DNA from 3 places in the Mesorhizobium sp. M2A.F.Ca.ET.039.01.1.1 genome. Region 2 is predicted to be linked to each of the others. Evidence: predicted binding sites of a transcription regulator. Region 2 holds the regulator's gene; each other region holds the start of a gene.
The links. Region 2 encodes HrcA, which represses chaperone genes, less so after heat shock. Its sites were predicted from a motif close to GTTAGCACTCNCNNNNNGNGAGTGCTAAC; they were not measured.
Positions count from the first base shown of each region.

Region 1: groES (co-chaperone GroES) is a predicted target of HrcA. The motif match lies at 1,161-1,189, and genes of this name have one in related genera.
Region 3: groES (co-chaperone GroES) is a predicted target of HrcA. The motif match lies at 1,708-1,736, and genes of this name have one in related genera.

Region 1 is NZ_RZRY01000320.1:1,133-4,406, forward strand. It holds gene groL (chaperonin GroEL) at 1-737, opposite strand, end outside; gene groES (co-chaperone GroES) at 800-1,096, opposite strand; gene EOA24_RS22185 (class I SAM-dependent methyltransferase) at 1,326-2,126, opposite strand; gene EOA24_RS22190 (hypothetical protein) at 2,234-3,049, shown strand; gene EOA24_RS22195 (SDR family oxidoreductase) at 3,057-3,274, opposite strand, start outside.
Region 2 is NZ_RZRY01000120.1:4,756-8,029, reverse strand. It holds gene EOA24_RS12240 (VOC family protein) at 1-223, opposite strand, end outside; gene rph (ribonuclease PH) at 408-1,124, opposite strand; gene hrcA (heat-inducible transcriptional repressor HrcA) at 1,271-2,368, shown strand; gene EOA24_RS12220 (hypothetical protein) at 2,567-2,764, shown strand; gene EOA24_RS12215 (sorbosone dehydrogenase family protein) at 2,882-3,274, shown strand, end outside.
Region 3 is NZ_RZRY01000424.1:1,343-4,616, forward strand. It holds gene groL (chaperonin GroEL) at 1-1,365, opposite strand, end outside; gene groES (co-chaperone GroES) at 1,400-1,687, opposite strand; gene EOA24_RS25770 (hypothetical protein) at 1,888-2,127, opposite strand; gene EOA24_RS25775 (NAD(P)H-dependent oxidoreductase) at 2,591-3,007, shown strand; partial or broken gene EOA24_RS25780 (LLM class flavin-dependent oxidoreductase) at 3,083-3,274, shown strand, end outside.

The DNA.
Region 1 (3,274 bases), on a different contig from region 2:
GGCTTCGAGGTCTGAACGACAGCTTCCAGGACCGGCAGCATTGCCTGCAGGTTGGAGAGCTTCTTCTCGTGCAGCAGGATGTAGGCGTCTTCCAGATCGGCGACCATCTTGTCGGCGTTGGTGACGAAGTAGGGCGAGAGATAGCCGCGGTCGAACTGCATGCCTTCGACGACTTCCAGCTCGGTCTCGGCGGTCTTGGCTTCCTCGACGGTGATGACGCCTTCGTTGCCGACCTTCTGCATCGCTTCCGCGATCATCTTGCCGACCGACTCGTCGCCATTGGCCGAGATCGTGCCGACCTGGGCGACTTCCTCGGAGGTCTTGATCTTCTTGGCGGCCTTGCCAAGAGCGGCGACGACTTCACCGACGGCGAGGTCGATGCCGCGCTTGAGGTCCATCGGGTTCATGCCAGCGGCAACGGCCTTGTTGCCCTCCTGCACGATCGCCTGGGCGAGAACGGTAGCGGTGGTCGTGCCGTCGCCGGCGATGTCGTTGGTCTTCGAAGCGACTTCGCGGACCATCTGGGCGCCCATGTTCTCGAACTTGTCCTCAAGCTCGATCTCCTTGGCGACGGTGACGCCGTCCTTGGTGATGCGCGGGGCGCCGAACGACTTGTCGATGACGACGTTGCGGCCCTTCGGTCCGAGGGTCACCTTCACCGCGTCGGCGAGGATGTTGACACCGCGCAGCATGCGCTCACGGGCGTCGCGGGAGAATTTTACGTCTTTTGCAGCCATGGTTAGCTCCTGACAGGGGCTCGGGAAGAGCCCGAAAACTCAGTTGATGGAGAGGCCGAAATTCAGCCGATGATGCCCATGATGTCGGATTCCTTCATGATCAGAAGGTCTTCGCCATTGAGCTTGACTTCAGTGCCCGACCACTTGCCGAACAGGATGCGGTCGCCGGCCTTGACGTCCAGGGGCACCAGCTTGCCGCTCTCGTCGCGGGCGCCGGAGCCGACGGCGATGATCTCGCCTTCCTGCGGCTTCTCCTTAGCCGTGTCCGGGATGATGATCCCGCCGGCGGTCTTGGATTCGGATTCGACCCGGCGAACGACCACGCGGTCATGAAGCGGGCGGAACTTGGACTTTGCCATGTTGTCTTCCTCGAGTGAGAACGGTGAGAACTGTTCCTCCATCCGGCGAGGCCGCCGGATATGAGTTAGCACTCACCAAAGGCGAGTGCTAACGTGGCGCTGAGATAGGCCGGCGCCTTGCCAGAGTCAAGGCGCGCGAAAGGGGCAAGCGGCGCGAAATTTTTCTCAGGCGAAACGTCACCATGAAAAGCGCCTGCTGTCGCGGGACACCGACGAGCAATCCCACCCGTCAGTCCCGGCGCTTCGGCGCTCGCAGCACCAGCAGCGGGCAGCGTTCGGCGAGCCCGTATGTGCCGGTCGAGGCAACGTCGACGTCGTCGAAAAATACCTTGGCTTCCTCGACAAGCGCGCTTACCGGCGCAAAATTGTAGATGACGGATGAGTTACGGTAGACGTCGACGGTGCCGATCACCGGCAACTCCCATCCCGTGCGTGTCGAAAGTTCGTCGCGGTCGGGAAACATCGCTTCGAATTGCTCGAGAATTCCCGTCACCGGTATGACGTAGTCCGGCGCGCCGGCGACCGCGGTCATGGCCACCCGCCATTTGAGGTCGTGAAAGGTCGAGACGCCGCCGGCCAACGCGAGGGCGCGGACATCCCGCGGATCGTCGCGTGTCTCGGGGGAAGCGTACAGCCTGATGCCGGCGCGCCCGTCTGCTTTCAGAACGCGCGCGATGGCTGAAAACAGCGCTTGCCTCGCATCCGCCCCGCCGATGACAGTGAGGCATCCGTCGCCGATCAGCGCATCGACGCTTGCGTCAGACATCGGCGGATCGAACCAGTCGCCGCGTACCGCCTTGCGCCTTTCGGTATCGCCCGGCCAGATGCCGGCGATCATGTCGGCCGACTCGTCGACCGCCGTCATCCTGGCGCCAAGCCCGGCGAGCTCCGGCGTCACGCCGAACATCACGACGTGCGATCGAGCGAGGTCGAGTTCGCGGTTATAGGCCTCGACGACTTCCGGCGGCGGCCTGAGCGGCGACCCCAGCAACTGCCAATGCCTGCGAATTGCATTCCAATGCTCTGTCATCACAAACCCGCCCGTACGATTGTGTTAGAACGCATAATCGAGGACGCTTAAGAAACCAAGCCGGGGGGCGGATGGCACGTATTGCGGTTATCACGCATGAGTTTGACGTGTTTGAACGCCGTCGCGGGCCGTTGCTGCGCCGCGACAGCCCCTACATGCTCTTCGATCTCCTGGAGGAGTTGAAGCGCCGGGGACATTCCGTTCGCATTGTTGCGGGCACGTCGGCCAGGCCAGAGGCGGATATCGCGATACTCCATGTCGACGCGACCGTGACGCCACCCGAATATGTCGAATACGCGCGCACTTATCCCTTCTGCCTCAACATCGGCGCCGCCGATATCTCGAAGCGTCGCGTCAGCGGCGCGGTGATCGACAGGGATCACAGCTGGCGAGGCCCAGTCATCGTCAAGAGCAGCCTCAACAATCTGGGAACGCGGGAGCAGACGCTCAATCGGCGATCGCGGCGCGCCGGCAGGCCGGAGCCGTTTCCCGATGCCAGGCTGCTCGATCGCTACCGCATCCACGGCTCGCTTGCGGAAGTTCCCCCGGCGGTGTTCGACCGCAAGGATCTCGTGGTGGAAAAGTTTGTTCCCGAGCCCGAGCCTGACGGCTTTGGCGCCCGCTTCTGGCTGTTTTGCGGAGAACGCGAGCGTTGTACCCGGCATGTCTCGCCGCAGAACCTGGTCAAAGGCGAAGATACGATCCGACGAGAGCCGGTTCCGGTTCCCGACGAGCTTCGCGCGCTACGGCGCGATCTCGGCTTCGACTACGGCAAATTCGATTTCGTCATGCATGAAGGCAAGGCCCTTCTGCTTGACGCCAACAAGACGCCCGGCCGCGTCCGCAACCTGTCCGCCTTCCTCGCCGCCGGCAATTCAAATCTCGCCGACGGCTTCGAAGGACTGATCCGCCAGGTAACTTAGGCGAACCTCAGATATTCATGCCGCCCGATACTTCGATCCGCTGGGCGTTGACCCAGCGATTGTCGTCGGAGAGCAGCGAGGCGATCATCGGCCCGACATCGTCGGCGACGCCGGCGCGGCCCAGCGCGGTCATCCCGGCCACGACGCGGTTGATCTCGGCGTCGTCGCGCACATGGCCGCCGTTGAAGTCGGTCGCGATCGCGCCAGGCGCCACGGTGTTGGCGG
Region 2 (3,274 bases):
CCGTGCCATGCGGCGGCACTTTCAGCCGGGCGTCAGGCGCCGGAGGGATTTTGGTCGCCTCGGCGTTGAAGAGAAGCAATACGCCGTCACCGCAACGGAAGAAGACATGGCGCCCCTCGACCTTGCCCAGTGGCTCGAGGCCGATGATGTCGCGGTAGAAGGTTTCGGCGGCAGCCAAATTGGTGACGTAGAGAGCTGATTCCAAAATTGCAGAGGGTATCACGAGGCCCCCCTCTCTGCCCTGCCGGGCATCTCCCCCTCAAGGGGGGAGATTGGCAGCTTTGTCGTAGGCACCCATTCTGCAACGCCGGTGATTGGCGAAAGCCGCGGCGAAATCCAATCTCCCCCCTTGAGGGGGAGATGGCCGGCAGGCCAGAGAGGGGGGCCTAGGCTCGGCATTGGAAACCCTACGCCACCGCCATCTGCTGCAGGCTCACCAGCCGCGAAATGCCCTTCTTGGCCAGTCCCATCAGCGCCGCGAACTGCTCCTCGGAGAAAGGCTCGCCTTCGGCCGTGCCCTGGATCTCGACGATGCCGCCCTTGCCGGTCATGACGAAATTGGCGTCGGTGCCGGCTGAGGAATCCTCGAGATAATCGAGGTCGATGACCGGCTGGCCGTCATGGATGCCGCAGGAGATCGCCGCGACATGGTCCTTGAGCACCTTGGCGACGCTGACCATCTGGCGCGCTTCCATCCAGCGCAGGCAGTCGTAGAGCGCCACCCAGCCGCCGGTGATCGAGGCGGTGCGGGTGCCGCCATCGGCCTGGATCACGTCGCAGTCGACGGTGATCTGCTGTTCGCCCAGCGCCTGCAGGTCGACCACGGCGCGCAAGCTCCGGCCGATCAGCCGCTGGATCTCCAGCGTGCGGCCGCCCTGCTTGCCGGCGGAGGCCTCGCGCCGCATGCGCTCGCCGGTCGAGCGCGGCAGCATGCCGTATTCGGCCGTCACCCAGCCCTTGCCGGAATTGCGCATCCAGGCCGGCACCTTTTCCTCAAGGCTCGCGGTGCACAGGACATGCGTGTCGCCGAACTTCACCAGGCACGAGCCTTCGGCATGCTTGGACACGCCGCGCTCGAAGGAGATGGCGCGCATTTCGTCGGCTTGGCGTTTGGAGGGGCGCATCGAGGCTCTTTCTGTTTTTCCCGGATTCGTTGGCGGCTTGTAGACGCATGCAGTCTCTCGCGCAAAGGAAAAGGGGCGAGAGCCGGGGCGGGTTGCGCGGGCCGACCGGGAGTCTATATCTTTCCGGTAGGAGGTTTCTCGCCGGAATGAACAGACCAGTCGATCCGACGTCGCAGTCGCCCGGGCTTCAGTCGCCGGTACTTCAGTCACTCGACATGCGCTCGCGCGATATTTTCCGGCGGATTGTCGATTCCTATCTGCGCGACGGCGAGCCGGTCGGCTCGCGCAGCCTGTCGCGCATCCTGCCCTCCTCGCTGTCGCCGGCCACCATCCGCAACGTGATGAGCGACCTCGAGCATCTCGGCCTGATCTATGCGCCGCATGTTTCCGCCGGGCGGCTCCCGACCCAGACGGGCCTGCGCTTCTTTGTCGACGCCTTCATGGAGCTCGGCGACCTTTCAGACGACGAGCGCCGCATCATCGAGGCGCAGGTGCGCGCCTCGGGCTCCGGCGCAACGCTGGAGCATATGCTGACCGAGGCCAGCCAGATGCTGTCCGGCATGTCGCGCGGCGCCGGCCTCGTGCTCGCCTCCAAGAACGAGGTGGCGCTGAAGCACATCGAATTCATCCAGCTCGAGCCGACCAAGGCGCTGGCCGTGCTGGTGTCGCAGAACGGCGATGTCGAGAACCGCGTCGTCGACCTGCCCGTCGGCACCACCGTGTCGCAACTGCACGAGGCGTCCAATTTCCTCAACGCCCATATCCGGGGCCGCACGCTTGCCGAGGCGCGCGCCGAGATCGCCCGCATCAAGGATGAGACCAAATCCGCTCTCGACACGCTGTCGCAGGATCTTGTCGAGAAGGGGCTGGCGGTCTGGGCCGGCGCCGAAAGCGGCCTGCCGGCGCGTCTCATCGTGCGCGGCCGTGCCAACCTGCTGGAAAATGTCACCGCCCAGGCCGATCTCGAACTGCTGCGCCATCTGTTCGAGGATCTGGAGACGCAGGACGGGCTGCTGCAGCTGCTCGACCTAGCCGAGGAAGGGCCGGGCGTGCGCATCTTCATCGGCTCGGAGAACAAGCTGTTCTCGCTGTCCGGCTCGTCGCTGGTCGTCGCGCCCTATCGCGACAAGGACGCCCGCGTCATCGGCGCGCTTGGCGTCATCGGGCCGACGCGGCTGAATTACGCCCGCATCGTGCCGATGGTTGACTATACGGCACAACTGATTTCGCGCATGCTCCGCTAGGTTTATCGATATTCAGGTGAGGCCGGCCTGCGAATGACGGCTTCCTGCCCTTCCGGTGCTCACGTACTTTAAGTACGCTCCGCTCGGGTTCTCGGAAGCCACCTTGTCTGGCCGCTTCGCGCCCGTCTTCGACTCCGGCTCGGCCTGACCTGAATCTTGCCGCACCTAGGGTCGCACCAGCTGCAGAGGGAGAAAAAAATGGCGTTGGAAGCTATCAAGGCCCAGATCGACCTCCTGCTTCAGGAAATGATCAACCAGCCCGAGGACGATCACGAGATCCAGGAGCAGCTGCGCGAGAAATTGCGGGAGCTCCGCGCCATGGGCCTGCCCTTGCCGGCCGATCTCGTCGAGCTGGAAAAGCGCCTCGACGACGACCTGGATGCCGAGGAGACCTAAGCTCCGGCGCTCCGTCAAATCCGCGTGCGCAAGCTTCTCTTTTCGGTCGTTTGCCCAATATGTCCTGCTCGGAGCGCCTGACCGAGCGAGGCGCATTGGCAGACGACGGAGAACAGCATGATACGGATCGCCGGCCTTGCGGGCACTGCCTTGATTCTCGCCACCGGTGCCTTTGCGCAGCAGGCCCCCTTGCTCAGCGGCGAAAAGGCCTTCGGCGACTGGAAAGCCGATCGTCCGGGCGTGCGCCGGCTGCTGAAGCCGCAGGATCAGCCGAAACCCAATGTGGCGGAGTCCGCCGCCAATGGCGGCGGCGTCACCGATCGCCCGGAGGACGCGAAGCCACAGCTTCCGCCGGGCTTTTCCATCGAGCTGGTCGCATCGGGTATCGACAGTCCACGCGTGGTCCGCGTGGCGCCGAACGGCGACCTCTTCGTCGCCGACAGCCGGGCAAACCAGGTCCGCGTCTATCGCCTGGCGCAAGGCAGCGCGAAGGTCGCCGAGACGTCGATC
Region 3 (3,274 bases), on a different contig from region 2:
GGCAATCTGCCTGACCGGTGCCTCGAGCGCCCGCAACACGATGCTGATGCCGGCCTGGATGTCGGCATTGCCGTTCTTCAAGGCTTGCACCGCGGACTTGGCGCGCAAAAGCGCCACGCCGCCGCCGGGCACGACGCCTTCGGCGATCGCCGCCCGGGTCGCGTTCAGCGCGTCGTCCACACGGTCCTTCTTTTCCTTGACCTCGACTTCGGTCGCGCCGCCGACACGAATGACGGCAACACCCCCGGCAAGCTTGGCCAACCGCTCCTGCAGCTTCTCGCGGTCATAGTCGGAGGTGGTCTCTTCGATCTGCTGCTTGATCTGGGCTATGCGGGCCTTGATCTCGCTCTTCTTGCCGGCGCCATCGACCACGGTGGTGTTTTCCTTGTCGATCCGGACCTTCTTGGTGCGGCCGAGTTGGGCCAGGGTCACGCTTTCGAGCTTGATGCCCAAATCCTCGGAAATGACCTGGCCGCCGGTGACGATGGCGATGTCCTCGAGCAAAGCCTTACGCCGATCACCGAACCCAGGCGCCTTGACGGCCGCGATTTTCAGCCCGCCACGCAGCTTGTTCACCACCAGCGTGGCGAGCGCCTCGCCTTCGACGTCCTCGGCGATGACGAGCAGCGGCTTGCCGGTCTGCACGACCGCTTCCAGGATCGGCAGCAGCGGCTGCAGCGAACCGAGCTTCTTCTCGAAGATCAGCACGTAAGGTTCGTCGAATTCCACGACGAGCTTCTCCGCGTTGGTGACGAAGTACGGCGACAGATAGCCCCGATCGAATTGCAGGCCTTCGACGACGTCGAGCTCGGTCTCGAAGCTCTTCGCCTCCTCGACGGTGATGACACCTTCGTTGCCGACCTTCTCAACCGCCGTGGCGATGATCCGGCCTATTTCCGAGGCGCCGTTCGCCGAAACGGTGCCGACCTGCGCCACCTCTTCCGACGAGGCGACCTTGCGGGCGCGCTTCTTAATATCGGCGATGGCGGCGGCCACAGCGAGATCGATGCCGCGCTTCAGATCCTGCGGATTAAGACCGGCGGCGACGTATTTCGCGCCCTCCTTGACGATCGCCTGAGCCAGAACCGTCGCGGTCGTGGTGCCGTCGCCGGCAAGATCATTGGTCTTGGAAGCAACCTCGCGCAGCAGCTGCGCGCCGAGATTCTCGAACTTGTCCTCGAGCTCGATTTCCTTGGCGACGGTGACGCCATCCTTGGTGATGCGCGGCGCGCCGAAGGATTTGTCGATGACGACGTTGCGACCCTTGGGTCCCAGCGTGACCTTCACGGCGTTGGCGAGGATGTCCACGCCGCGCAGCAGGCGGTCTCGGGCATCGGTTGAAAATTTCACGTCCTTGGCGGCCATGACTATTGTCTCCTGTAATTGTCTCGGGAAAGTGTCAGGCGATAACGCCGAAAATGTCGGATTCCTTGGCGATCAGCAGATCCTGCCCGCCAATCTTGACTTCGGTGCCGGACCATTTGCCGAACAGCACGCGATCGCCGGCCTTGACGTCCAGCGGAATGAGCTTGCCCGTCTCGTCGCGGCTGCCGGGGCCGACCGAAACAACTTCGCCTTCCTGCGGTTTTTCCTTGGCGGTATCGGGAATGATGATGCCGCCCGCTGTCTTTTCTTCGCTTTCGATCCGGCGGATCACCACCCGATCATGCAAGGGTTTGAAACCCATGGCATATCTCCATTGCTAAACTTGGCACTCTCCTCATCGAAGTGCTGATAAGTTGTAGCGAAGGCCGCGAAATCGAAGCAAAGACGTTCTTTGCTTTCTTGGAAAGATTTGGAGCACGCCTTTGCCGGCGTCTTTCATCTTGGCGCACGGGACCATCGAGGGACGCAACCGGGCACGTCCGGATCGGCACGTGACCGCCTTCAGACGCCTACGCAAACAATCTCTTCGGCAGAAAAGGCTTCAGTGCTGAGGACAGCCCTTTCGACAGGTTTGCCGTACCCGACCTTTTGCCAGTACCCGGCGCGCGGTCGGGCGATGTCAAAGAGATCGCAAGCCACGGCGACGTGCTGGTCGCGCACGTTGAGTTCGCGAGCGATCTCGGTCATCGGCTTCGACCACACAAGCTCGAAGAGGGCGGCGCGGCTCAGTTTATGCATCATCAACTCCCGGCATCATCGGCCTTTGGCCTCTGCCCGTAAATCTGTAGTCGACGAACAACTATTGTAGCCCGCAGCTGCGTTTGGAAAATACCAAGCCAACCTAAAGACGCGGGCAAACCCGCACAAAGCTTGTCACTGACAGTCGCAGACGGAGAAGATCGGTAGCGCGTGATTTCGTCGGACACATCACACCGACAAAATCGAGTTCTGAGGTCGATCCTTCAGCAGGCGCTGGCTTCACTCTGTCTCATCTCGCCGGCACAACCTGGCGGCTCGCCTTGATCGCCGCCCACCCGATGCTTCCAGTCAGCATCGAATGACCCCATCATAGCCGACATTCCGCAAACTCCATCCGATTGGCGGCTTCTTTTTGAAATCTGCTCCCTCTCTTAATTCGACCAAGTCGATAGAGTTTGGTGGGTACAGACCGTTATGAGGGGGGCCGGCAAATGTCGAGAAGTTCGTGCTAGGAATATCGGGTAATCTTACTCTCCCTTCGAAGACAATGGGGTTTGTTGACCACATAGTCGGACAAGTAGCGAAGAAGATTGGCGCATCCTCAGCTACTTTCGACATCCAGGATTTAGGCCCTTACTTTGCGCGCTCCAAGCGGCTTGGTGACCTTGACCTTTCGGCCCGAAACATCGTCGAGCAATTGTCGAGCGCCGCTGTCCTGGTGGTCGGCTCGCCGACGTTCAAAGGCAGCTACACTGGACTGTTCAAGCATTTCTTCGATCTGCTGGAGCCATCCTCGCTTAAAGGAAAGCCAATTATTCTTGCGGCGACTAGGCATCGTGCGGCCGAAAAGGACGGCGCCGGCAACTTGTTAGCCACGCCGCCAAAATCCACGCCGATCGTCCGCTCCGGTAAAGCGCCGTGATCCTCGTGAATTGTCATCGTTGCTGAAAGGAGACTGAAGGTGAGCAAGGTTGGGAAGCTGCGGCTTGGCGCCTTCATGTATCCAGCTGGCCACCATGTGGCGGCATGGCGCCACCCTGACACCGCCGCGGATGCGACGACGAGCCTCAGGCAGCGCATCGCATTTGCCCAGGCGGCAGAACGCGCGAAGTTCGACCTGATCTTCCTGGCGGATGGGGTCGCGGCCCATACGGATGATCTCAAATCCCTCTCCCGGACCGACGAATGG